3 regions of the Bacillus sp. CPT56D-587-MTF genome follow, and region 3 is predicted to be linked to each of the others. Evidence: riboswitches for the same ligand, from Rfam matches in the RefSeq annotation. Region 3 holds a riboswitch; each other region holds the start of a gene.
What was found. Region 3 has a riboswitch for S-adenosylmethionine ahead of AC3WVZ_RS14725 (hypothetical protein). Riboswitches for the same ligand answer to the same signal wherever they lie in the genome.
Positions count from the first base shown of each region.

Region 1: another riboswitch for S-adenosylmethionine. It lies ahead of AC3WVZ_RS28480 (methionine ABC transporter ATP-binding protein); the one in region 3 lies ahead of AC3WVZ_RS14725 (hypothetical protein).
Region 2: another riboswitch for S-adenosylmethionine. It lies ahead of AC3WVZ_RS29010 (cyclase family protein); the one in region 3 lies ahead of AC3WVZ_RS14725 (hypothetical protein).

Region 1 covers NZ_JBYTEF010000001.1:5,508,364-5,516,037, reverse strand. The annotation lists gene gatB (Asp-tRNA(Asn)/Glu-tRNA(Gln) amidotransferase subunit GatB) at 1-416, opposite strand, end outside; gene gatA (Asp-tRNA(Asn)/Glu-tRNA(Gln) amidotransferase subunit GatA) at 431-1,888, opposite strand; gene gatC (Asp-tRNA(Asn)/Glu-tRNA(Gln) amidotransferase subunit GatC) at 1,904-2,194, opposite strand; gene AC3WVZ_RS28495 (YiaA/YiaB family inner membrane protein) at 2,336-2,572, opposite strand; gene AC3WVZ_RS28490 (MetQ/NlpA family ABC transporter substrate-binding protein) at 2,942-3,796, opposite strand; gene AC3WVZ_RS28485 (methionine ABC transporter permease) at 3,818-4,483, opposite strand; gene AC3WVZ_RS28480 (methionine ABC transporter ATP-binding protein) at 4,473-5,492, opposite strand; SAM riboswitch class I at 5,616-5,722, opposite strand; partial or broken gene AC3WVZ_RS28475 (cysteine hydrolase family protein) at 5,965-6,530, shown strand; gene pruA (L-glutamate gamma-semialdehyde dehydrogenase) at 6,781-7,674, opposite strand, start outside.
Region 2 covers NZ_JBYTEF010000001.1:5,606,988-5,614,661, reverse strand. The annotation lists gene AC3WVZ_RS29025 (MFS transporter) at 53-1,354, shown strand; gene AC3WVZ_RS29020 (nucleotidyltransferase domain-containing protein) at 1,368-2,150, opposite strand; gene AC3WVZ_RS29015 (PRK06851 family protein) at 2,262-3,371, opposite strand; SAM riboswitch class I at 3,521-3,633, shown strand; gene AC3WVZ_RS29010 (cyclase family protein) at 3,719-4,351, shown strand; gene AC3WVZ_RS29005 (hypothetical protein) at 4,380-4,760, opposite strand; gene AC3WVZ_RS29000 (ATP-binding protein) at 4,990-6,216, opposite strand; gene AC3WVZ_RS28995 (hypothetical protein) at 6,354-7,619, opposite strand.
Region 3 covers NZ_JBYTEF010000001.1:2,860,194-2,867,867, reverse strand. The annotation lists gene AC3WVZ_RS14755 (DUF4430 domain-containing protein) at 1-713, shown strand, start outside; gene AC3WVZ_RS14750 (energy-coupling factor transporter transmembrane component T) at 736-1,614, shown strand; gene AC3WVZ_RS14745 (ABC transporter ATP-binding protein) at 1,587-3,248, shown strand; gene AC3WVZ_RS14740 (ECF transporter S component) at 3,221-3,922, shown strand; gene AC3WVZ_RS14735 (YwiC-like family protein) at 4,105-4,827, shown strand; gene AC3WVZ_RS14730 (hypothetical protein) at 4,858-5,049, opposite strand; SAM riboswitch class I at 5,208-5,306, shown strand; gene AC3WVZ_RS14725 (hypothetical protein) at 5,407-5,664, shown strand; gene AC3WVZ_RS14720 (SWIM zinc finger family protein) at 5,927-6,316, shown strand; gene AC3WVZ_RS14715 (NAD(P)H-dependent oxidoreductase) at 6,340-6,915, shown strand; gene AC3WVZ_RS14710 (hypothetical protein) at 6,912-7,265, shown strand; gene AC3WVZ_RS14705 (short-chain fatty acid transporter) at 7,306-7,674, opposite strand, start outside.

The DNA of each region.
Region 1 (7,674 bases), 2.6 Mb from region 3:
ACTAATGAACCATCAGCTGTATGCGTTGATTTACCAGCATCTTCTTCTAAATGAAGACGTGTAATACCGATACGTTTCTTTTTGCCGTCTACTTCGATTTCAATCCAACCATTTTCACCAATTGGCTTATCAAATTGAGAGATTTGGTAAGCTTTCGGGTTATCTGGATAGAAATAGTTTTTACGGTCAAACTTCGTTTCCGTTGCGATTTCACAGTTTAATGCCATTGCAGCTTTCATCGCAAAGTTAACTGCTTCTTTATTTAAAGTAGGAAGTACCCCTGGGTATCCTAAGTCAATTACACTTGTTTGTGTATTTGGCTCCGCTCCGAATTCTGTTGGACTCGCAGAGAAAATTTTCGAATTTGTTTTTAACTCAACGTGAACCTCTAAACCAATAATTGTTTCTAAATTCATCTATGCTCGCCTCCTTACAGACTTGCTTTTTTTGTATGATAGTCTGTTGCTTGCTCAAACGCATGTGCAACGCGGTAAATTGTCGCTTCATCGAAGTGTTTACCAATGATTTGTAGACCAAGTGGCATGTTGTTAGCACCGAATCCACATGGAACTGAAATCGCTGGAACACCCGCTAAGTTTACTGGGATTGTTAAAATGTCATTTGCATACATTGTCATTGGATCGTCAACTTTTTCTCCCACTTTAAATGCCGGAGTTGGTGTTGTTGGTCCAATAATAACATCATAGTTAGCAAATACATTTTCAAAGTCGTTCTTAATTAATGTACGTACTTGTTGTGCTTTTTTGTAATATGCATCATAGTAACCAGAGCTAAGAGCAAATGTACCAAGCATAATACGACGTTTAACTTCATCACCGAAACCTTCACTACGTGTGTTTTTGTAAAGATCTAATAAGTTATTTACATTATCAGAACGAACACCGTAACGCACGCCATCAAAGCGTGAAAGGTTAGCAGATGCTTCAGAAGAAGATAGTAAGTAATACGTTGCTAGAGCGTATTTAGAGTGTGGAAGAGATACTTCCTCCCAAGTTGCGCCCATACCTTCTAATACTTTTAAAGCAGCTAGTACTGACTCACGAGCTTCTTCGCCAACACCTTCGCCTAAGTATTCTTTCGGTACAGCAATGCGTAAACCTTTAACATCGCCTGTTAAACCAGCTAAATAGTTTCCAACTTCAACGTTTGCAGAAGTTGCATCCATGCGGTCAATACCTGAAATAGCTTGTAATAAGTATGCATTGTCTTCTACTGTACGTGTAATCGGTCCGATTTGGTCAAGTGAAGATGCGAATGCTACTAATCCGTAACGAGATACGCGTCCGTAAGTTGGTTTTAAACCTACAACACCGCAATATGCAGCTGGCTGACGGATAGAACCACCCGTATCAGAACCTAGAGAGAATAGTACTTCTCCTGCTGCTACAGCTGCTGCAGAACCACCACTAGATCCGCCTGGAACGTAATCTAAGTTCCATGGGTTTTTCGTAGCGTAGAATCCTGAGTTTTCATTTGAAGAACCCATTGCGAACTCGTCCATGTTTAATTTACCGATTGTAATTGTGTCAGCAGCTTTTAGCTTTTGCACAACTGTCGCATCATAAATTGGATCGAAGTTTGCTAATATTTTGCTTGCACAAGTTGTACGAAGACCGTTAGTTACAATGTTATCTTTTACACCAATTGGCATACCGAATAATAAACCATTATCTTCAGCGCCGATTTTTGCATCTAATTCTTTCGCTTTTGCGCGTGCATTTTCTTCATCTAATGTAAGAAAGGCTTTTACGTTATCTTCAACATCCGCAATACGTTTGTAAGATTCTTCTACTAAATCCGTAACGGAAATTTCTTTGTTGTTTAACTTCTTATGTAACTCTGATACTGAATGATCAAATAATGACATCGAAATTCCCCTCCTCTATTCTAATACTGCTGGAACACGGATTTGATTATCTTTGTGATCCGGTGCATTTTTTAATACTTCTTCAACTGGTAAACCTTTTTCTGGTACATCTTCACGCATAACATTTTTCATAGTTAATACATGAGTTGTTGGTTTTACATCTGTTGTATCTAATTCATTTAACTGTTCTGCAAATGTAACAATTGCATCTAGTTGTTTTTGAAATTTTTCTGCTTCTTGATCAGTAATTGCAAGACGTGCTAAATGTGCTACGTGCTTTACATTCTCAACGGAAATTCTTGACACGGCTAGGCCACCTCCATAATATATCGTTCAATCTACAATACTATTGATGATACCAAATTTTCAGTACTTCAAGCAAGTCAACACAGCGTACTTACGCCATTTTTACATAAAAAAAGAAAGGCAAATGCCTTTCTTTACAATTTACTCTTTATCTAACGGTTTATTTTTTGGAAATCTCTCGTTATCTTCTTCATTATCACGAATTGTTTTTTGTAATACAAAACAAGACATCGTTAAAAATAATGTTCCAATTAAATAGTATCCTTTTACACTAAGCGTTTCATCTAACGTATAAATCCCAATTAGCATACCTGAAAGCGCACAAACAAATGAAGTCCATGCTAAAAATGTGAACGCTTGCGTATTACGTCTTCTCATCGTTCTCCCCCTCGTTAGCTGTATACCCATTATAGATAAGTATATTTACCATGATGGATTTTTATGTAAATTCTAGTTTTATATTTATAAATCTATCATAAAAGAATACTATTTTAAAGAAAGTTTTCTGCCTAATCTGAAAAAACAATCTAAACAATTGGTTTTTCAGATTACCTTACTGTTCGCTAGCTATTTTCATTCATAAAAAAAGACCAGGAAAACTCCTGGTTCATTACTCTACTTAACAAACATTGGATTCTACGTTATACAAAATTGGAAGGTACAGAATTAGGGTTTGTTTGTTAAGTTTATATGTTGAACGAACTAACAGCGGAGGGGTTCCTTCTGTTAGTCCATTAAACCCAATCATTATTTTACGATTTTTTCAAGCTCCTCAAGTGAAAGATCTACTGAAATTGAACCATCATTTGTTTCTTTCTTAATTGCATCTGTTACTTCTTTTGAATGGTATAATTCAATTACTTTTTTCAGTGTTGGATCATCTTTATCTTTCGTACGAGCTGCGAAAATATTAATATAAGGCTTCGCATTTTCATTCTTTGGATCTTCTAAGAAAATAGGATCCTTCGCTGGATCTAATCCAGCTTGACCAGCAACACCGTTATTAATAACTGATGCCGCTACATCTTTTAACACACGAGGTGTTTGCTGTGCGATAACCGGTGTAATTTTTAATTTCTTCGGATTTTCAGCAATACCACTTGGATCTCCAAATAGACCAAAATCCTTTTTCAGCTTTAATAATCCAGCTGCATCAAGAAGTTTTAATGCACGTGCTTGGTTCGTTGGATCGTTTGGAATTGCAATTTCTGAACCATCTGGGATTTCATTTGATTTCTTATATTTTTCAGAGTATAAACCCATTGGTGCAATTTGTGTTGTACCAACAGCTGTAATATCTAACTTATGTTCCTTTTTAAATTGCTCTAAGAACGCAATATGCTGGAATGAGTTTAGTTCAATATCTCCATCAGCTAACGCTTTATTTGGCGTTGTGTAATCGGAGAACTCCACCAGTTTAATCTTAATCCCTTCTTTTTCAGCTTTTTTCTTCAAAATTTCCCAAGCGTCTCCATCCGTTCCAGTTACACCGACGCGAACTACTTTTTCTTTCGCTCCTGCACCCGTGTCTCCACTTGAGCAGCCGCTTAATGCTGAGACTCCTACAATCGCTGATAATGCAAATGCTAAAATTTTCTTCATTTTCTTTTCCTCTCTTCCTTTTTATGATCTGCGTAACAAGACTTTCGCAAAGTAATTCCCTAAATTTTGAGCTATCTGTACGAGAATAATAAGTAACACGACCGTTACGAACATAACTGATGTATCAAAACGTTGATAACCATATGTCATTGCTAAATCACCAAGACCGCCACCACCGACAAGCCCAGCAACTGCAGAAAATTCAATTAAACCAACTGTCATAAATGTGACACCTAAGATTAATGGCGCTAACGCTTCTGGTACAAGGATTTCAAAAACAATTCTAATTGGCGAGGCGCCCATTGCTTGCGCTGCTTCAATTACTCCTTTCGGAACGGAAACAAGGTTTGTTTCAACCATTCTAGCAATACCAATTGATGCGACTAACGTCATCGGGAAAATTGCTGCTGCTGTTCCAATCGTCGTTCCGATAACACTTCTCGTTAGTGGACTTAACGCTACTAAAAAGATAATGAATGGTACCGGACGAATTGTATTAATTATGATGTTAAGAATAGAAAAGACCCATTTATTTTCTAAAAAGTTTCCTTTTCTCGTTACATATAAAAGTAAACCTAGAGGTATACCAAGAATTGTAGCAAATATAAGGATTACAATTACCATTAAGAGGGTATCCCCCGTCGCATCTAGTATGCGCGGCCAAAATATACTCCAATCAACTCGCATGAGCTTCTACCTCCTTCAGCTGCACTTGCAGTCTTAGATGTTGTAATGCTTTTTGAATTTCCCTCTGCTCCCCTTGCAACTCTACAAGAAGATTTCCAAATAGCACATTTTGAAGTTCAATAATATTTCCGTACAGTACATTTACATCGACGTTATAGTTTTTTGCGATATATGATAGTACCGGCTGTCCTGTCTCCTCACCAGTAAATGTTAGACGATAAATTTGACCACCATTTTGAATTTTCGCTAGAACACTTTCCGGTAAATGATCATTAATGACAGAACGTACAAAGTTTTGAGTCGTCTTTGTTTTTGGTTGCGTGAAAACATCAAACAGTTTTCCTTCTTCAATAACTTTTCCCTTCTCCATTACAGCTACACGGTGACAAATTTCTTTCACAACATGCATTTCATGTGTAATAAGAAGAATTGTTAAATTGTATTCTCTATTTACTTTCTTTAATAAGTTTAGAATTTCTGTCGTTGTTTCTGGATCTAAGGCTGATGTTGCCTCATCACATATAAGAATATCTGGCGATGTCGCAAGTGCTCTAGCAATGCCCACACGCTGCTTTTGTCCACCTGATAGCTGCTCTGGGTAATAGTTTGCTTTATCTTCTAACCCTACAAACTTCAGCAGTTCATTTACTCTTTCTTTTATCTCATTCTTTGGTACTTTCGCTAACTTTAATGGATAAGCAATATTTCCAAATACTGTTCTTGAATTAAATAAATTAAAACTTTGGAAAATAATTCCGATTCTTTGTCTCAGTTTACGTAATTCTTTCGTCGATAATGATGTAATATCTTTATCATCTATTGAAATCGTTCCTGCCGTCGGTCTCTCTAACATATTTACTAAGCGTAATAACGTACTCTTTCCAGCGCCACTAAAACCAATAATGCCAAAAATTTCGCCTTTCTCAACTGATAATGTTACATCCTCCACCGCATGAACAGATTGCCCAGCTGATTCATACACTTTACTTACATTGTTAAAAGAAATCATTTTTTCCCCTCCTATATGCTGTAAAAACTTGAAGCAGAGCTTTCGAGGTAAAATAAAAAGTGCTCTCCTTCTTATCAACCATAAAGATAAGAAGGAGAGCACTTATATGTACTCGTTCACATCTTCTCATCTTCCAAGCCTTTATATGGCTTGCTGGAGTTAGCACGGTATTAAAAAAACCCGTTGCTGAGGTATCGTAGGGCCAGTCCCTCCACCTCTCTGGATAAGAATGTATCGATTTAATTGTCGTTTAATTAATTCTCATTATAGAACTCAGAATAATAAGAGTCAATACATTTTTTAGAAAAATATTAATTATTCCTTTATTAAAATTTTCAGATGAAAATTCATGAGAAAATAGTAACTTTCAAGGTTATTTAAAATTCTTCTTCCTCATATTTTTAAACAGGAGAATCTTCTCTACGAATTGAATAAATTTATTTGAATATGAAACTCGGAGGAAGATAAATATATGAAAACAGCTCTTTTACTCATCGATATTCAAAACGATTATTTTCCAAATGGAAAGATGGAATTGCGTAATCCAGTAGAAGCAAGCGAATATGCTAATCAGTTATTACAACACTTTAGAACAAACAGCGAACCTATTTTTCATATCCAACACGTAGCTATAAAAGATGACGCTACTTTTTTCCTACCTAATACAGAAGGTGTACATATTCACGAAAGCGTACGTCCACTTAGAGAAGAAACAGTTATAGTCAAACATTATCCAAATAGCTTCCGAGAAACTAATCTTCTAGAGCAATTAAAACGTTTAAATATTGAACATGTCGTTGTATGTGGGATGATGACTCATATGTGTATCGATGCTACAGTAAGGGCTGCATTCGATTTTGGCTTTCAATGTACCGTTATACATGATGCTTGTGCTACAAAAGACCTGTCTTTTAAGAACGCTACTATACCAGCTGTTTACATTCACAATACAATTTTAGCTAGTTTAAATGGCGTATATGCAAATGTAATAAGCACGCAAGAATTTTTAGCTACATAAAAAAACACTCCTTTCAGTGAGCAAAACCGAAAGGAGTGTTCCTTGTCGAACCATAGATTTTCTTTCAAATTGTATTATACAGGAAATTCTCAAAATGAATACTAAAAAATATGACTAATAAGTCAACTTTTCTCATCATTTTATTTCTGTTCACATGTTTATCCCGCTATTAATAGGTTTTAGCTCATTCCCTTCGAACGATGGTAATATATAGGATTTCAATTTTAAAAGGAGCTCTTCACATTCTGTGAAGAGCTCCTCTACTATTTCTTATAAAGTTTCAGAAGTAGTTTTTGCTTGCATGTGAAGTGCTAAGTAATCAGGTCCACCAGCTTTAGAGTCTGTACCAGACATGTTAAAGCCACCGAATGGTTGGTAACCTACGATTGCACCAGTACATCCACGGTTGAAGTATAAGTTACCAACGTGGAAGTCTTCGCGTGCTTTTTCAATATGGTCACGGTTGTTAGTAATAACAGCACCTGTTAAACCGTATTCCGTATTATTTGCAATTGCAAGTGCATGATCGAAGTCTTTCGCTTTACAGAATGCTACTACTGGTCCGAAGATTTCTTCTTTCATTAAGCGAGCATCTTCTGCAACGTCAGCAACGATTGTTGGTTGGATGAACCAGCCTTTTGAATCGTCTCCTTCGCCACCTGCTAAGATTCTACCTTCTTCTTTACCAATTGCAACATAGCTCATTACTTTATCGAATGCAGCTTGGTCATTAACAGGACCCATGTTTGTACCTAATACTGCTGGGTTAGCAACTGTTAATTCTTTTGTTAATTCAACAGCACGATTTAATACATGATCATATACATCTTCATGGATTACTGCACGAGAACATGCAGAACATTTTTGTCCTGAGAATCCGAATGCTGATGCAACGATAGACTTAGCTGCTAATTCAAGATCTGCTTCTTTATCAACAACGATTGTATCTTTACCGCCCATTTCAGCGATAACACGTTTTAACCAAATTTGTCCTGGGTTTACTTTCGCTGCACGCTCATAGATGCGGATACCTACATCACGAGATCCCGTGAAGCTTACGAAACGTGTACGAGGATGATCTACTAAGTAGTCACCAACTTCAGAACCGTTACCTGGAACGAAGTTTACTACGCCAGCTGGTAAGCCAGCTTCTTCTAATACTTC
Region 2 (7,674 bases), 2.7 Mb from region 3:
TAACATTAAATAAAATAATATATTCATCTACAAATTAAAAGGGGTGAATATTATGCAACCTTCAGCTCCACCTCATCTAGAATCTACAGAAACTATCTTTCCAAGCTCTATTACAAAACTTGTTGTTTTTATTTGTTGGCTAGCCATTTTAGCTGATGGATATGATTTAGGTATTTACGGTGCCGTTCTACCAAAGCTCCTAGAAGACAAAAGCTGGGCGCTATCACCAGCGCATGCTGGTACAATTGCAAGCTATGCTTTATTTGGGATGTTTATTGGGGCTATTCTAGTTGGAACGATTACAGATCTAATTGGCCGTAAATGGACGCTTATATGCTGTTTAGCACTTTTTTCTATCACAATGGGTTTAGCGGCTATCGCTCCTTCTCCTGAGTTATTTGGATTATCTCGATTTATAGGAGGAATCGGATTAGGCGGTGTTATCCCAACAGCTTCAGCACTTACTGTTGAATATTCACCAAAAAAAAGGCAATCTTTTATTTATGCTCTTATGTTTACTGGCTATCCTTTAGGTATCGTGTTAGGTGCTATTTTGTCCATGCTTATGTTAGAAGATTTCGGATGGAGAATTATGTTTGGTATCGGAATGATTCCACTACTCCTCATTCCTTTCATTATTCGCTATTTACCCGAGTCCATTCAATTTTTATTATCACGTAATCGCCAAGAAGAAGTGAACCAAATTCTTAATCGTTTTCAAATTGAATTTCATGTAAAAGATAAAACTCATCAAGCTCCATCTACTATACGAAAGAAAAATGGATTTTTTACTTTATTCTCAAAAGAATACATAAAAGCAACGCTACTTTTTTGGATCACTTATATAATGGGAATGTTTTTAATATATGGTTTAAACACTTGGTTACCACAGATGATGCGCCAGGCAGGATATCCTCTTGGGTCTAGTCTGTCATTTCTACTTATGCTAAATATTACCGCAGCTATCGGCGCATTATTCGCTGGAGCAATTGCTGATCGTATAGGAGCAAAAATTGTTATTAGCATCTCTTATCTTATGGCAGCCATATGTATCGGACTATTAACAATCAAACCATCTGTTACAATCATTTATCTTTTAATTGGCCTTGCTGGTATTGGATCAGTCGGTATTACTCAAATATTAAATGCATATGTAACACAATACTTCCCATCACATATCCGAGCTACCTCCTTAGGCTGGGGACTGGGGCTTGGCCGAGTTGGTGCAATTGCTAGCCCAATTCTCGTCGGTATTATTATGACAATGCAATATGACTTAGCATGGAATTTTTACTTATTCTCCTTTGCAGGTCTTATCGCAGCTATATCTGTTTTCTTCATTCCTACAAAATAAAAAGAGCACAAACTTACTTGTGCTCTTTTTCATATGCTTCAAACAACATATCTCGAAACAATGTATTTAAACTCTCAATATCGATTCCTGATCCCTTTTCAATTCCTTTTACATATTGCTGATAGTAATGAATTTGTTCTTCTAAAAATTGATTTAGCACCTTAATTTTCAATCCAACATCTAATTCAGTACCTGCTTTTTTCTTTATTAACAACTTTTCAATTTCATCTAACACGCTACGTTCTAATGATAATTCTGTAATTAATCGATCAAATTCTACAGGAGGTAAAGTCGTTTTCTCTTCTAGCCACTTACAAGCTAAAATGGGACGTAATACATAAAAGTACTTTTTCAGCTTTACATTCTCACCTTGCAAAAATTCACGATAATTTTTCGACGCCATATGTAAATAATGATATATCGTTGCTTTTGGATCAAAATTCTTCTCACTCATCTGTTGAAGTAGTTCTGGAAAATTAGAGTTTTTCGAATAAAAAATTGGTGATCGAATCCACTCAAGTAAAGCAGGATTCGACTTCGCGAATAGTTGCAACGCCTTTTTAATATCCCAACCACTTATATCTAAATCATCACTAATTGGATATTCAATTACATCTCGTTTGTCATGAATTGATAAATACCATTCTACCGGATGTATATAAACAAACCTAACATCATAATCGCTATCTTTCGATGGAAACCCCCAAGCACGACTCCCTGATTCCACCGCAAATAAAATTTTTACATCATTCTCTTTTTCAATTCTTTCTAACTCCAACTCGATTTTCTCTCTCATTTCATAACATCTCCATTTTTTGATTATTTCCTTGGAAATTCGACAATACACTATTAATTTTACTACATACTAAAAAAACTGTCAGAAATTACTGACAGCCTAATGAAACGTCTATTGTTGCTTTTCAATTACAGTAGCAGCAATTCGTTCAAACTCTTTTTGAATCTCCTCTTTATATGCATCTACTATTGAAAAATCCATAGCAGCAATATAAATTCGTTCTAATTTATCACGAACCGATTTTGCTTTCGCTAAGAAAGACATCGCCTCATTCATTTTTGCTTTATATTGAATGGAAACATCACGAATTTCCTTCGCATATTTCTCATCAGTCCCTGGCGTAACAATAAGGGCATACATATCAATAATTTCATCACCCTCGCGACTTGGAAAATATTCATGTGGTGCAGTGCTATCAAAAATTGCAAAGCCTAATTCTCTTACGATAACCATATCAAGACTATTCGGGTCAAATCCGCAATGATATACTTCAACTTCAAACCCTTTTTCTTCAGCTGCCTTAGCTAACTTTTTGAGCATCGTTGATTTTCCAGAGCCTGGGCGCCCTTTTATAAAATAACGATGTGGTAACCCTTCTGTTAAATTAGGAACAAAATCAACTGCTCCTTTCGGTGTAGCAGCTCCTAAAAAACGATGTTTTACAAGCGATTGTCTCCCGCTTTTATCTGCAAATAATTTCTGGATTAGCTGATTGGTTAGTTCATTTGCTTTATTAAAATCTATATTATCAATATATATCTTCTCCCACTCATCATGTATAACCAATGCCTCTTTAAAACGTGCGTAAGCAGACTGAAAAGCTTTGCTTGCTTCTGAAACAAATCTTTCAATTTCTAACTTCTGCTTTCTTAGTTTATCTGAGTCCCAAGCAATTCCTAAATTTATATACTCTTCAACAACTCCTGGCATTTTTGGCTCAATAACATGCGGCGATGTCCCATCAACAATTCCTACTTTTAATTTTGGGATAATTACACCATCAACCGATTTATTATCAGAAGAACAATGTAAAAATTCAATATCATATCCTTTTTCAATCCATTCACGACCTATTGCCTTTATTAAAGAAGATTTTCCCGTTCCTGGGCCACCCTTTAAGATAAATAATCTGTCTAATCCTTTTAAATTCTCTTCGTATAAATTGTGAAATCCCCTAGCTGTATTACCACCAGCATAATAATTTAATACATTTCCTGTCACTGCACTCACTCCTTCGCAGCATTCTATTTACATAAGCTACAATATGCGAGCAGCTTTATTTGGGTGAATACCTATTTTGTATTGCACGCAAAAAGGAAATGAATTACAATTTAACTATCGGAAAATTCCGATTTTAAAAACTGAATACTTCTTTATCAAGAGAGGCAGAGGGACCGGCCCTTTGAAGCCCAGCAACCTCAGTTTATATAAACTGAATAGGTGCTAATTCCTGCAAAATGCAATGCATTTTGGAAGATAAAACTCAACTAGCATGTAAAGCTCATCTTTCTTGATACTGAAGGATGAGCTTTTTATTATTTGAAAAACATATATTGGAGGTATGTAAAATGAAAGTAATTGATTTATCACAAACATTTGAAAATAATATGTCTCAATTTCCTGGAACACCTAAAATACAACTAGAAGCTGTTACAAGTGTTGAAGAATCAGGATATCAAGTTACAGATTTTCATTCTGTCGTTCATGTTGGCACGCATTGTGATGCCCCTGCGCATTTCATTTCAGGCGCAACGACCATCGATCAATTACCGCTAGATCAATTTGTAGGCGAAGCTGTTCTTATAGATGTAACACATATTCAAGAGCGAAAATTACCTAAGGCAGTATTGCATAATACTGACATAAAAGAAGGTGATATTGTTATTTTTCATTCTAATCTATCCACCAAATGGAATACAGAAGCTTATGAAAAGGAAGCATTTTATCTTTCTGAAGAATTAGCTAAAGAACTAGTGCGATTAAAAGTAAAATCTATCGGTTTAGATTTCATTTCTCCTGATGAAGTCACAACAGAAACATCACCGATTCATCACATATTACTAGGGAATAATATTTACTTAATTGAAAATTTAACAAACCTAGATGCTATCGAAGCAAAACGTTTCTTTTTCTCAGCAGCACCTTTAAAAATTAAAAATAGTGACGGTGCTTTCGCAAGAGCATTTGCTGTTATTTTTTAAACATAGCCTATAAAAAAAGCAAAGGCCACTATTGGTCTTTGCTTCTATATTTTCTATTTAAATTAAGAAAGAATTGTTCCACACGGGGACGCACCCAAGCTAAACAATCTATCTCTTTCTTCTTTGTGCAAGCTATCTCTTCTCCATCAACCATTTCAACAAGTTCTAGTTCTAACAGTTGCCTCGTGAATGCTAACATATTCACTTCTTCGGATGGATACTCTTCTTTTAATTTCTCCTCAATTTCCCCCAATAAAAAACCGTCACGCATCATTGCCAATGCATCAATCCAAAGTGGCGGCATTTCATATTTTTCTCCTGTAATTGTATCTTTTACAATATAATTCTTTTGCTCTTTTCGAAATTGAATCGTGTGTAAACATACAGTCGAATTTAATGTTAATTCCATCATACCACCTCTTTCATAATATCTGCATAGAAAAAAGGATGCGTGTGCACCCCTTCTTATCTTTTCATAACACTACTGAACCGCTACATGAGCAATCAATCTCATGTCGATATTTTCCTCCATTATAAACGAAGTATTTTATAAAAAAAACCCTTCTTGAAACATTTTATAAAATGTTTATATTTACACAACAAGAACACTTTTCTGAAAAATCTTTTCTCCCAATACATTAAAAGGTCGGCAAAAAAATTTCTACTTTCGTTCCTACTCCTACACTACTTTGGATCGTGATACTCCCTTGATGTTCCTTAATAATTTTATATGTAATCATTAATCCAAGTCCTGTACCAGTCTCCTTTGTTGTGTAAAACGCCTTGCCAATTTTTTCTAACTTCTCATTCTCTATACCAAATCCTTGGTCTTCAACAGAAATACACAAATGTCCTTGCGTTTTTTGATATGCACGGATATGAATTTCTCCACCCTCTGGCATTGATTCTATTCCATTTTTAATGATATTTAATAACACTTGTTTTAATTGCTTATCATCACCGTTTATAGCCGGTAAATTCCCATCTACTTGTAAATGACATTTAACTCTATATTGCGTTGCATAACTTTCCATTAGATGCACAACATATAGAAGGATGTCTCGTATATTACACCTTTCATAATTTGTTGGCTTTGGTTTTCCTAACAACATCAATTCACTAACAAATCCATTGACTCTTTCAATTTCTTGTAGCATAATGTCGTAGCTCATCGTATCAGTTGGATTTCTTTCTTTTTGCATTTGCGTAAACCCTTTTAACGCTGTTAACGGATTTCGAATTTCATGAGCAATTGTTGTAGACATAGTCCCAATCACAGCTAAATTTTCCGTCTCTTTCATATTGTTCATCATTTCAACCACTGTTCTTACATAAGATTGAAATCGTTTTAATAAAGAATGTGAAATAATGAAATAAAATACACATAAAACAAGTGGAATTATCACTTTTAAATCTTGTAATAGCAATGTGAAAAATACGTACTTTCCAATTACACTAAAGGACACTAAATAAAAGTATTTTCTATTCACGAAAACTGGGGCAAATAAAATTAATAACATTTCTACCATACTGCCATGTTCAAAAGGTCTATCCGTTCGCAAATAAATCATTAAATTATTCACAAGATTGATAAACATGTACCCAAATAAAAATAAATATTTTACAGAATATACATACCCTCTTTTTTGAAGATATATAGAAATAGGAAATAATGCTATTACAAATATAGGCACACCTATCCCAAGACTACCTTCTGGCCAACCTACCGCTGTTCCACTAATATTCATAGCAGGATATACAAAATAATATATAGCGTCATATAAAAAGAATATAATATAAAATAATAATATAAATACCTTTAAGGCTCTTCTTTCTTCATAAATCAAGCTCTTGTATTTATTCATATAAAAACTCCCCTTGATCGATACAAAAAACTTTCATTGTTATCTCCTTAAAGTATAAGTATGAAATTGCTTTCAGGGCAATATTTAACCTTATAATACTGAAAGGAAGGAGATCTCTCCTTCCTTTTGGTAACAACTTACATCCATCTTACCCTGTCATGTAACAATCCATCCGTAAAATTATTATGCCCTATTACAAAATCCTTCATATATAAATTTAAATACTCACCGTACTTACTTTCTGTATTTAATAACAACTCCTCAACGTAATAAGCACCTTGTTCAAATTGATCTAAAAGTAAACTGGACAAGCCCGCATAAATCCCGCACCCTACCTGAAAATACGTTGCATTCGTTTTATATTTACGAAAAACTTGGCTACTATTCATCACATTATACATATATGTCTCACTATTTTCATAAACGAGTAACACACCGACCAAGTCCTCTCCAGCAACCTCTTCTTCCGCTGGATTAAACACTTTACGATTCCAGTTCCATAAATCTTCTACTTGATCTAAGTTCTGTCTAATTATATTTGTTGTATACTCATTAATTCGGTAAAGAAAACCAACTTCCATATTAAAGTTTTTCCCTAAAATTAATACTTCCTCATGTGGCATTAAACAACCATAGAATTCTTTTTCTCCTAACTTCACTTTATACTCTGAAGCATATACATCTTCATAAAAGTAAAGAGGACGATGATGGCTCATATACATCGGATAACTCCAGATTGCTTCATCTAAAAATCGCTCTACTGCCCATGAAGCATAAAGTGTATGTGGCTTTATAAGTGCTGTATCATTCAAAAATGACGTGTCATGTTCTACAATATAACATGCTCTTGGCCTTTCATTTGGTCGTTCCTTCATAAGCTCAACAACCATCCATTGAACAACACCTGGATTCATACCTGAACCTATAATCGCTTTTGTATTTGTAAATTTCTCTTTCTCCTTCTCAAACCTTGTATATCTTTCCGTAAGCTGAAAGCCAATTAAGCTATCGTCCTGATCTACTGCCTCATTTTCCAAGGCTGAGTTAATATAACAAATTCCTAGTTCATTACAGCAGCTTAATACTCTAATTGTATCTGCCCCTGAAACATCAATCACAACACTCGTTCTTTTTTCTTTTAAATGTTGTTTAAATTCCACTACATTTTGAAGGTTTATTTCATATAAATATAATTGACCTTTCAGATTCGAAAACAACTCATCATAATAAGTCCTATCTTTTTGTTTTATATCCACCAAATGAAATTTGGCATTCTTTAATACTTCATAAATTGGATCTTTTTCATTTGCTATCGCTTGATTTAAAATTGCTAAAACTGCTTTTGCTGCTCCACCAGCACTACCAAGCAATGTAATTGATAACGAATTCGGAAACTGCTCCACAAACAAAACCCCTTTAATAAATTAGTTGAGCAGCTCCTCCTCAAAAAATAAATTG
Region 3 (7,674 bases):
AAGTACAAAAAGATGAAGCGAAGCCGGAAGAAAAAACAGAAGAAAAGCAAGCTGAATCAGAGCAAAAGCAGCAAGAAGAGCAGAAAGAGAAACAAGAACAAAAAGTAGAAGAGAAGGCGAAAGAGGAAAAGCCGCAGGCACAACCAGAGGTAAAGAAAGAAGAGAAACAACAGGAACAACCGAAAGAACAGCCGGCTGTAAATAAGCAACCAGAGCAGCAACAAGCACAAGAAGAGAAACAACAACCGAAAGCACCAGAAGTAAAAGAAGAAGCAAAGGTTGTGAATCAGCCGAAAGAAACACCGAAGCAGGAGCAAAAGAAAAAGCCAGAAGAGAACAATAGTGTACCAGCTCCACCAACACCGGTACCACCACTAAACCCAGTGCCACCACCAGTACCACCAGTACCTAAAGCAAAACAAGTAACAATCTCGGTAAAAGGAAATAACGGATATATAATGGGTGCGAAAAAGATGGATGTACAAGATGGCGATACTGTGTATAAAGTATTACAACGTACAGGATTAGATGTTGATGCAAGCGGATCTAGAGATAGTATTTATGTAAAAGGTATTAATGATTTATATGAAAAAGATATTGCGGATACTAGTGGATGGAAATATCGTGTGAACGGTGCTTTTCCAAACCATAGTGCTGGTGTAGCTACGGTAAAACCAGGAGATACAATTGAGTGGGTATACGTATTACAATAAGAAAGGCATTCGGTAAAGGGCTATGAAAATAAGTTTTTCTTCTTTACATCCTTTTGTGAATTTTTTCTATTATATCGGGGTGATGATACTATGTATGATGTGTCTTCATCCTCTTTTTTTAATTGGAGCAATAGTATTAATTATTATGTTAAATGTGATGCAAGGAAATAGCGAAAAGATAAGAAAGATGCTACCGAGCACAATTGTTTTCTTTTTTATGGTAATTTTATTTAATTCGTTATTAACGCATAGAGGTCGAACTACGTTATTTTGGTTAGGTGATAGCCGTATTAAGCTTGAGGCGATTATGTTTGGAATAGTAATGGGGTTATTACTAGTTGCAGTTATGTTTACGTTTGCGTCATACAATGATATTATTTCCAGTCATAAATTTTTATATTTGTTTTCAAGAATTTCACCGAAAGTTGCATTGTTAACGATGATTACAGTGAGATTTGTTCCTTTGTTTATAAGGCGATTAAAGAAAATCACACTCGTCCAAAAAACGAAAGGTGTGCAGGTAGATTCAGGTTCGATAATAGAACGCGTCAAAAATGGTATGCAATTGCTGCAAGTATTATTAATTTGTTCATTAGAAGATGCACTGCAAACGGCAGATTCTATGCAAGCTCGTGGATTTGGTGTAACGAAGCGTACGACGTATATTCGCTATAGAATGGAAAGGCGTGATTGGTATACGCTCAGTTATTTAATCATTTTATTTATAGCTGCTATTGTATGTAGTAATTATGGCGGAGGGAAATTGATTATTTATCCGAAAGTCGAATCTATTTTATTCCAGCAATACGATGGAATGATGTTTGTATTATTTACACTGTTTATTAGTTTACCAATTATGATGGAAGGAAGGGAATGGATATGGTGGCGCATGCAGAAATAAACAATTTATCATTTGTATATGCTGATGAAAATAAAAAAGCGTTACAGCATATTTCTCTTTCTGTTCAAAAAGGTGAGTTTATTGCACTTGCTGGAGGATCGGGATCTGGGAAGACGACGTTATTAAAACATTTTAAAAAGGAGTTACTTCCAATTGGTACGCGTTCTGGAGAGATATTTTATGAGGGTGTTTTAATAGAGGAAGTAGCTGATTTGTTATCTGCCCAAGAAATTGGGATGGTATTTCAAAACCCAGAAAACCAGATTGTTATGGATACAGTGATTCAAGAATTAGCATTTTCTTTAGAAAATATCGGATTACCATCACATATTATTCAAAAAAGAATAGCAGAGCTTATTAGCTTTTTAGGATTTCAAGATTTATTGCATCAATCTGTTCATACGTTATCTGGTGGGCAGAAGCAGCTTGTCAATTTAGCTGCGGTATTAGTTATGCAGCCGAAATTGCTATTATTAGATGAACCGACAGCGCAGTTAGATCCAATCGCTGCAAAAGAGTTTTTAGGATTATTAAAACGGATTAATGAAGAACTTGGAATTACGATTATTTTAAGTGAACATCGTTTAGATGAAGTTATCCCGCTTGCAACACGCGTTGTTTGTATGGATAATGGCCGTATTATGTATGATGGTAGTCCTAAAATTGTTATTACGGATATGTGGGGAGTAGAAACATTCCGTCCATTTATTCCGCAAATTCCAAGGCTATTTTTAGAGTGGAATGTGAGAGATATTCCGTTTACAGTGCGAGAGGCGCAAATGAAAATGAATGATTTTGCAGCGATATCATATGTAAATGACCCAATAGCACAAAGTGAAAAGCAAGAGGTAATTTTAAGCGCAGAGCATATTTCGTTCCAATATGAAAAAAATAGTCCGCTTATTTTACGTGATTTATCAGTTCCAATTGAAAAAGGAAAATGGGTAGCGCTCGTTGGGAAGAACGGTACAGGTAAGTCTACACTGTTAACGATTTTAGCAGGATTACAAAAAGCGAGAAGAGGAAAAGTAAAGTGGAACGGAAAAGTGGTACATAAAATCGATTCGAAAGAACGGTTTAAAAGTATTGGGTATGTATCGCAGCATCCGTATTACCATTTTACATTTGATACAGTATGGGACGAGGTTTATGAACGTGCGCGTGAATTATATGGAGAACAAGGAAAAGAAATAGCAGAAGATACGCTAAAACAGTTTTGGTTGTACTCGCTTAAAGAACGCCATCCGCATGATTGTAGCGGAGGAGAGCAACAATTACTTGCGTTATGTACAACGTTATTATCAAAGCCAACGTTATTATTACTTGATGAACCGACAAAGGGATTGGATCCATGGAAGAAAGAAAGAGTAGGAGAACTATTTAGGAAGCTGCAAAAAGAAGGTACAACAATTGTAATGGCAACGCATGATATTGAGTTTGCAGCGAAATACGTGGATCAATGTATGATGTTATTTGATGGAACAGTCATTATGAATGATGCACCGAAAGAATTTTTTAGCGGCAACTTCTTTTATACAACATCTATTAATCGATTCATTCGAAAAGAATTGCCATATGCATTAACGTGGGAGGATGTGTACGAAGCTTGTCCAAACAATATGTTGCATTCATAATATGTATCTTTGCAGTAATAATCGGCACATTACTCTTTACGACACTTGTTATGGACGGTTATTACATGTTAAGTAGTTTGTTTCTATTAGCGGTTATTATGTTACCTTTCTATATCCGTTTTGAAAGAAAGGCGTTTGTTTCACGTGAAATTGTTCTCGTTGCTGTATTAGCGGCAATTGCAGCAGTAAGCCGGGTGCCATTTTCTATTTTACCAAGTGTACAACCAACTTCTTTTGTCATTATCGTTTCTGCAATTGTATTTGGAAGTGAAACTGGTTTTATGATTGGTGCTACAGCAGCAATCGTATCTAATATTTTTTTAGGACAAGGTCCATGGACACCGTGGCAAATGTTTTCGTGGGGCATGATTGGTTTTATAGCAGGTTTACTTCGTAATACATTTTTTATGAAAAAGCTATGGGGAAGACTTCTTTACGGAGTAATTGTTGGCTTTTTATTTGGCTGGATTATGAATTTCTGGGGCCTTCTCGGTTTTATACGAGAAGCAACATGGGAAACTGTCATTTCGTATTATATCGCAAGTTTTTACTTTGATTTGAGCCATGCGATTTCGAATGTTATTTTCTTATTACTATTTAGTACTTCATGGATTACGATTCTTACAAGATTTAAAAAGAAATACGGTATATTAGATGAGCATAACGTGACATAGAAAAGCATACTCATATAAGGTAGGGTCGCGACTTACATATTCGTTTGCCTCTTTCATGCTTCTTACATAATGTAAGGAGCATTTTTTTGTCAAAAAATCGATTCAATATGCATCCGCTATTATATAAAATTATTTGTATAATTGTAGGTGAGAACTTTTTTCAAAAGGGAGGTGTATAGTTAATGAAGTTAGTTATTCCGAAGCAACATGGTGCATGGGCCATGCTTGTTATTCCTTTTTTATTAAGTGTCATACTTGGGAAACCTACTATTTATCATATTCCATTGTTTTTAGCGTGGTTCTTTATCTATTTAGCTACGTACCCATTTCTTACGTACATAAAGCAAAGACGAAAAAAAGAGTTTTTACAAGTTTCCATTATTTATTTTCTTATTGCGTTCCTATTTGGGATGATTTCTTTATTATATGAGTGGCGAATTCTTTTATTCGTAATAGTAATGATTCCATTATTTATAGTGAATATGTATTACGCTCGTCAAAAAAATGAAAGAGCACTATTAAATGATATTTGTGCGATTATTGTGTTTTGTATCGGTGGGTTAATTAGTTATTCCTTTTCAATGAAGCAAATCGATCATACAGCATTATTCATTGCGCTTATTTCATTTTTATACTTTTTAGGTAGTACGTTCTATGTGAAAACGATGATTCGTGAAAAAAATAACCCGAAGTATCGTCTTATATCTTGGGGATATCATATCGTATTAACGATAATCATATTTGTGATTAATCCGTGGTGTTCTCTTATTTTTATACCAAGTGTCATTCGAGCAATTGTGTTGTATGGCAAAAAAATTTCTATTAAAAAAGTAGGAATTTTAGAAATTGCTAATTCTGTATATTTTTTAATCATAACGGCAATAATTATGAAGTATGCCATTTGAAAAAACTTCCCATCAATTGATGGGAAGTTTTTAATCTTTTTCTAAAATGTGAACGGTGTACTCGCAACGTTGAATAGCTTGTTCAACAGCATAAAGTGATTGTTCAATACGAGCGCGATTAAAATCTTTTTCAACTGTTTCGAGCGCTTCTTCTAAACAATTTTTAGCTTCTTGTAATGATTGAAAAGAATCTTGTACATATCCGCGAGCATTTTGATGCATTTCATAATCCTCCTTGCATGTTCGTATATGGGTAGTATGAACAGTAAGGAAGAAAATATAATTTGTTATATTTATTATATTTATTATATTTATTATATTTATTATATTTGTTTGACAATTAAAGTGGAATTACGTATAGTAAGAATTAAGTGAATATTTTCTTATCCAGAGAGGTGGAGGGACTGGCCCGATGAAACCCAGCAACCGCGATGCAGGTGCTAATTCCAGCAGAACATATTTGTTCTGGGAGATAAGACGAAGATATATACGTAACTTCTTCTTATCGGAGAGGTTTTTTTATTGCAAAAAAACCGATTACGAAAATTTATATTAAGAAGAAAGGGGTTGCGCATTACTGTGACACTCGAAAAATACGTAAAACTGCGTAGTACAGTTTATGAATATATGATAGAGCAAGATAAGCCGATATCATTGTTAGATATTCAAGAACATATCGTTTCGCATCATGAAGGAAAATTCACGAAAAAGATGTTGCATCAATTTTATTTATCAAGATTATTAGACGAACTAAAACTGGATGGGAAAATTACATTAGCTGATGAATATCTCTATGCTGAAAAAGGGGTATTGTATAAGGCGAGAAAAGGGAGCTAAGCTCTCTTTTTTTCTTAAAATAACGGAGTATGTAGAGTAAAAGACTGCTAAAGCAGCCTGATACAGGGAATGGTGTTGAGTGTGTAGTGTCAAAAATTGAATGTGCCTGAAAGAGGCAATTCATATCGGCTGCAAATGAAAAGAGACACCTTCGCCGAATAGGTGTCAGTCGTTTTGTCACGTAGACTTGCTACTTAACAGTAATTAGAATAACATGCAGGATTTTTGAAGTCAAAAGGGAATTAAAGGAAGGGGTACAATTATGTACGCTTACTTATTAAAAGATATAACGAAATGGATCCCAAAGTACATTGTAGATAAGGGATATGAATATTATGAAGATGGGCATGTAGAAGATGTTGAAATACAAGATAAAAAAGTGTTTGCTTTCGTTACTGGAAATGCAGGGGATTATGAAGTAGTTATCGATCTCGAAGATTTTTCAGAAAGTAACTGTGAGTGTCCCTATGAAAATTATTGTAAACATATGGCGGCAGTTGTTTATGATATGCAAGGTGCTGGTGAGAGTGCAGTTAAAGAGAAACTGAAAGATTTAGAAAAAGAAGAGTTACTTATATTATTAAATCGATTGTTGCAAAGTTCGAAAAACGTACAAATTGTAGAGAAGTTATTAAAGAAGGAGAAACTTTAACGTATAGAGGGAGTTGTTTTGTAGTGAACGTACTAATTATATATGCTCATCCTAACCCTTCAAGTTTTAACGCGGCGATTTTCAATCATGTGCAAAAAGGACTACAGGAAACAAATCATTCAGTTACCGTACTTGATTTATACAAAGAACAATTTGATCCAGTCCTCGTATTTAATGAAGAGAAGAAAAGACGCGATTTAGTAAATGAAGAGGAAACAGCTCGGTATAGAACGTTAGTAGAAGAAGCAGATACACTTCTATTCATCTATCCAATATGGTGGTGGGGGATGCCAGCAATTTTAAAAGGATTTATCGATCGTATTTTCGTAGCTGGATTTGCTTATAAATATGAAGGGGCTCTGCCGAAAGGATTATTGCAAGGGAAAAAAGCATGGGTTATTAATACGTTAGACTCGCCTCTATGGTACGTCGCATTGTTATATCGATCAGCAGATTGGATTATGATGAAGAGAGGTATTTTACGTTTTTGTGGCATTCGCGATATAAAACGGTCAGTGTTTCAATCTGTGAAAACGAGTAAAGTATCAAAGCGTGAGAAATGGTTATTACAAATAGAAGAAAAGGCTCGTGCATTATGAATGAAGTCGATCGTATTATAAACTGTGTTCAGTATGATGGCGAACTTTTTCGGAAGTATGTTACGTGTTTACTTCAATTGAAAAAATGCAGCGAAACATTTCAGCAAATTCAAATAGAGTTAAGAAATGATTATTTAATAAGAGGAATTTGTGAAAGAGAAGTTGATCAGGTAGTAAGGGGAAGTAAAGAATATGAAACATATTTTCTTCCTAAAGCGTTACAGTGGAATTTTTTGAGGGAACATCCACACCTGATCGGAAAAATTTGCGAAGATTTTTTTGCATTTGAGTCATTACATCTTACGGAGTTAGAGTGGGAGAAGATTATAAATTGCGTGGGAAATAAGTGATTTATTATGTAAAAAAGCTAGTATAAAACTAGCTTTTTGTTTAAATAAATAAGAAACATAGACTAATGATAAAACCCGCATATAGTAAGTTCACAACACAAAATCCCATAATGTCACGAGCACCTAAACCAGCTATCGCTAATGCTGGTAATGCCCAGAAAGGTTGAATTAAATTCGTCCAAGCATCGCCCCATGCAATTGCCATTGCTGTTTTTGCAGCAGGTACACCAAGTTCAGCGCCAGCTGGAATCATAATTGGTGCTTGCACAGCCCATTGACCGCCACCAGATGGAACGAAAATATTAACGATACCAGCACTTAAAAAAGTAAAGAGCGGGAAAGTTGATTCGTTTGAAATGCTAATAAAGAAATTAGAAATAGCTCCTCCAAGTGAAAGTCCTTCACTATT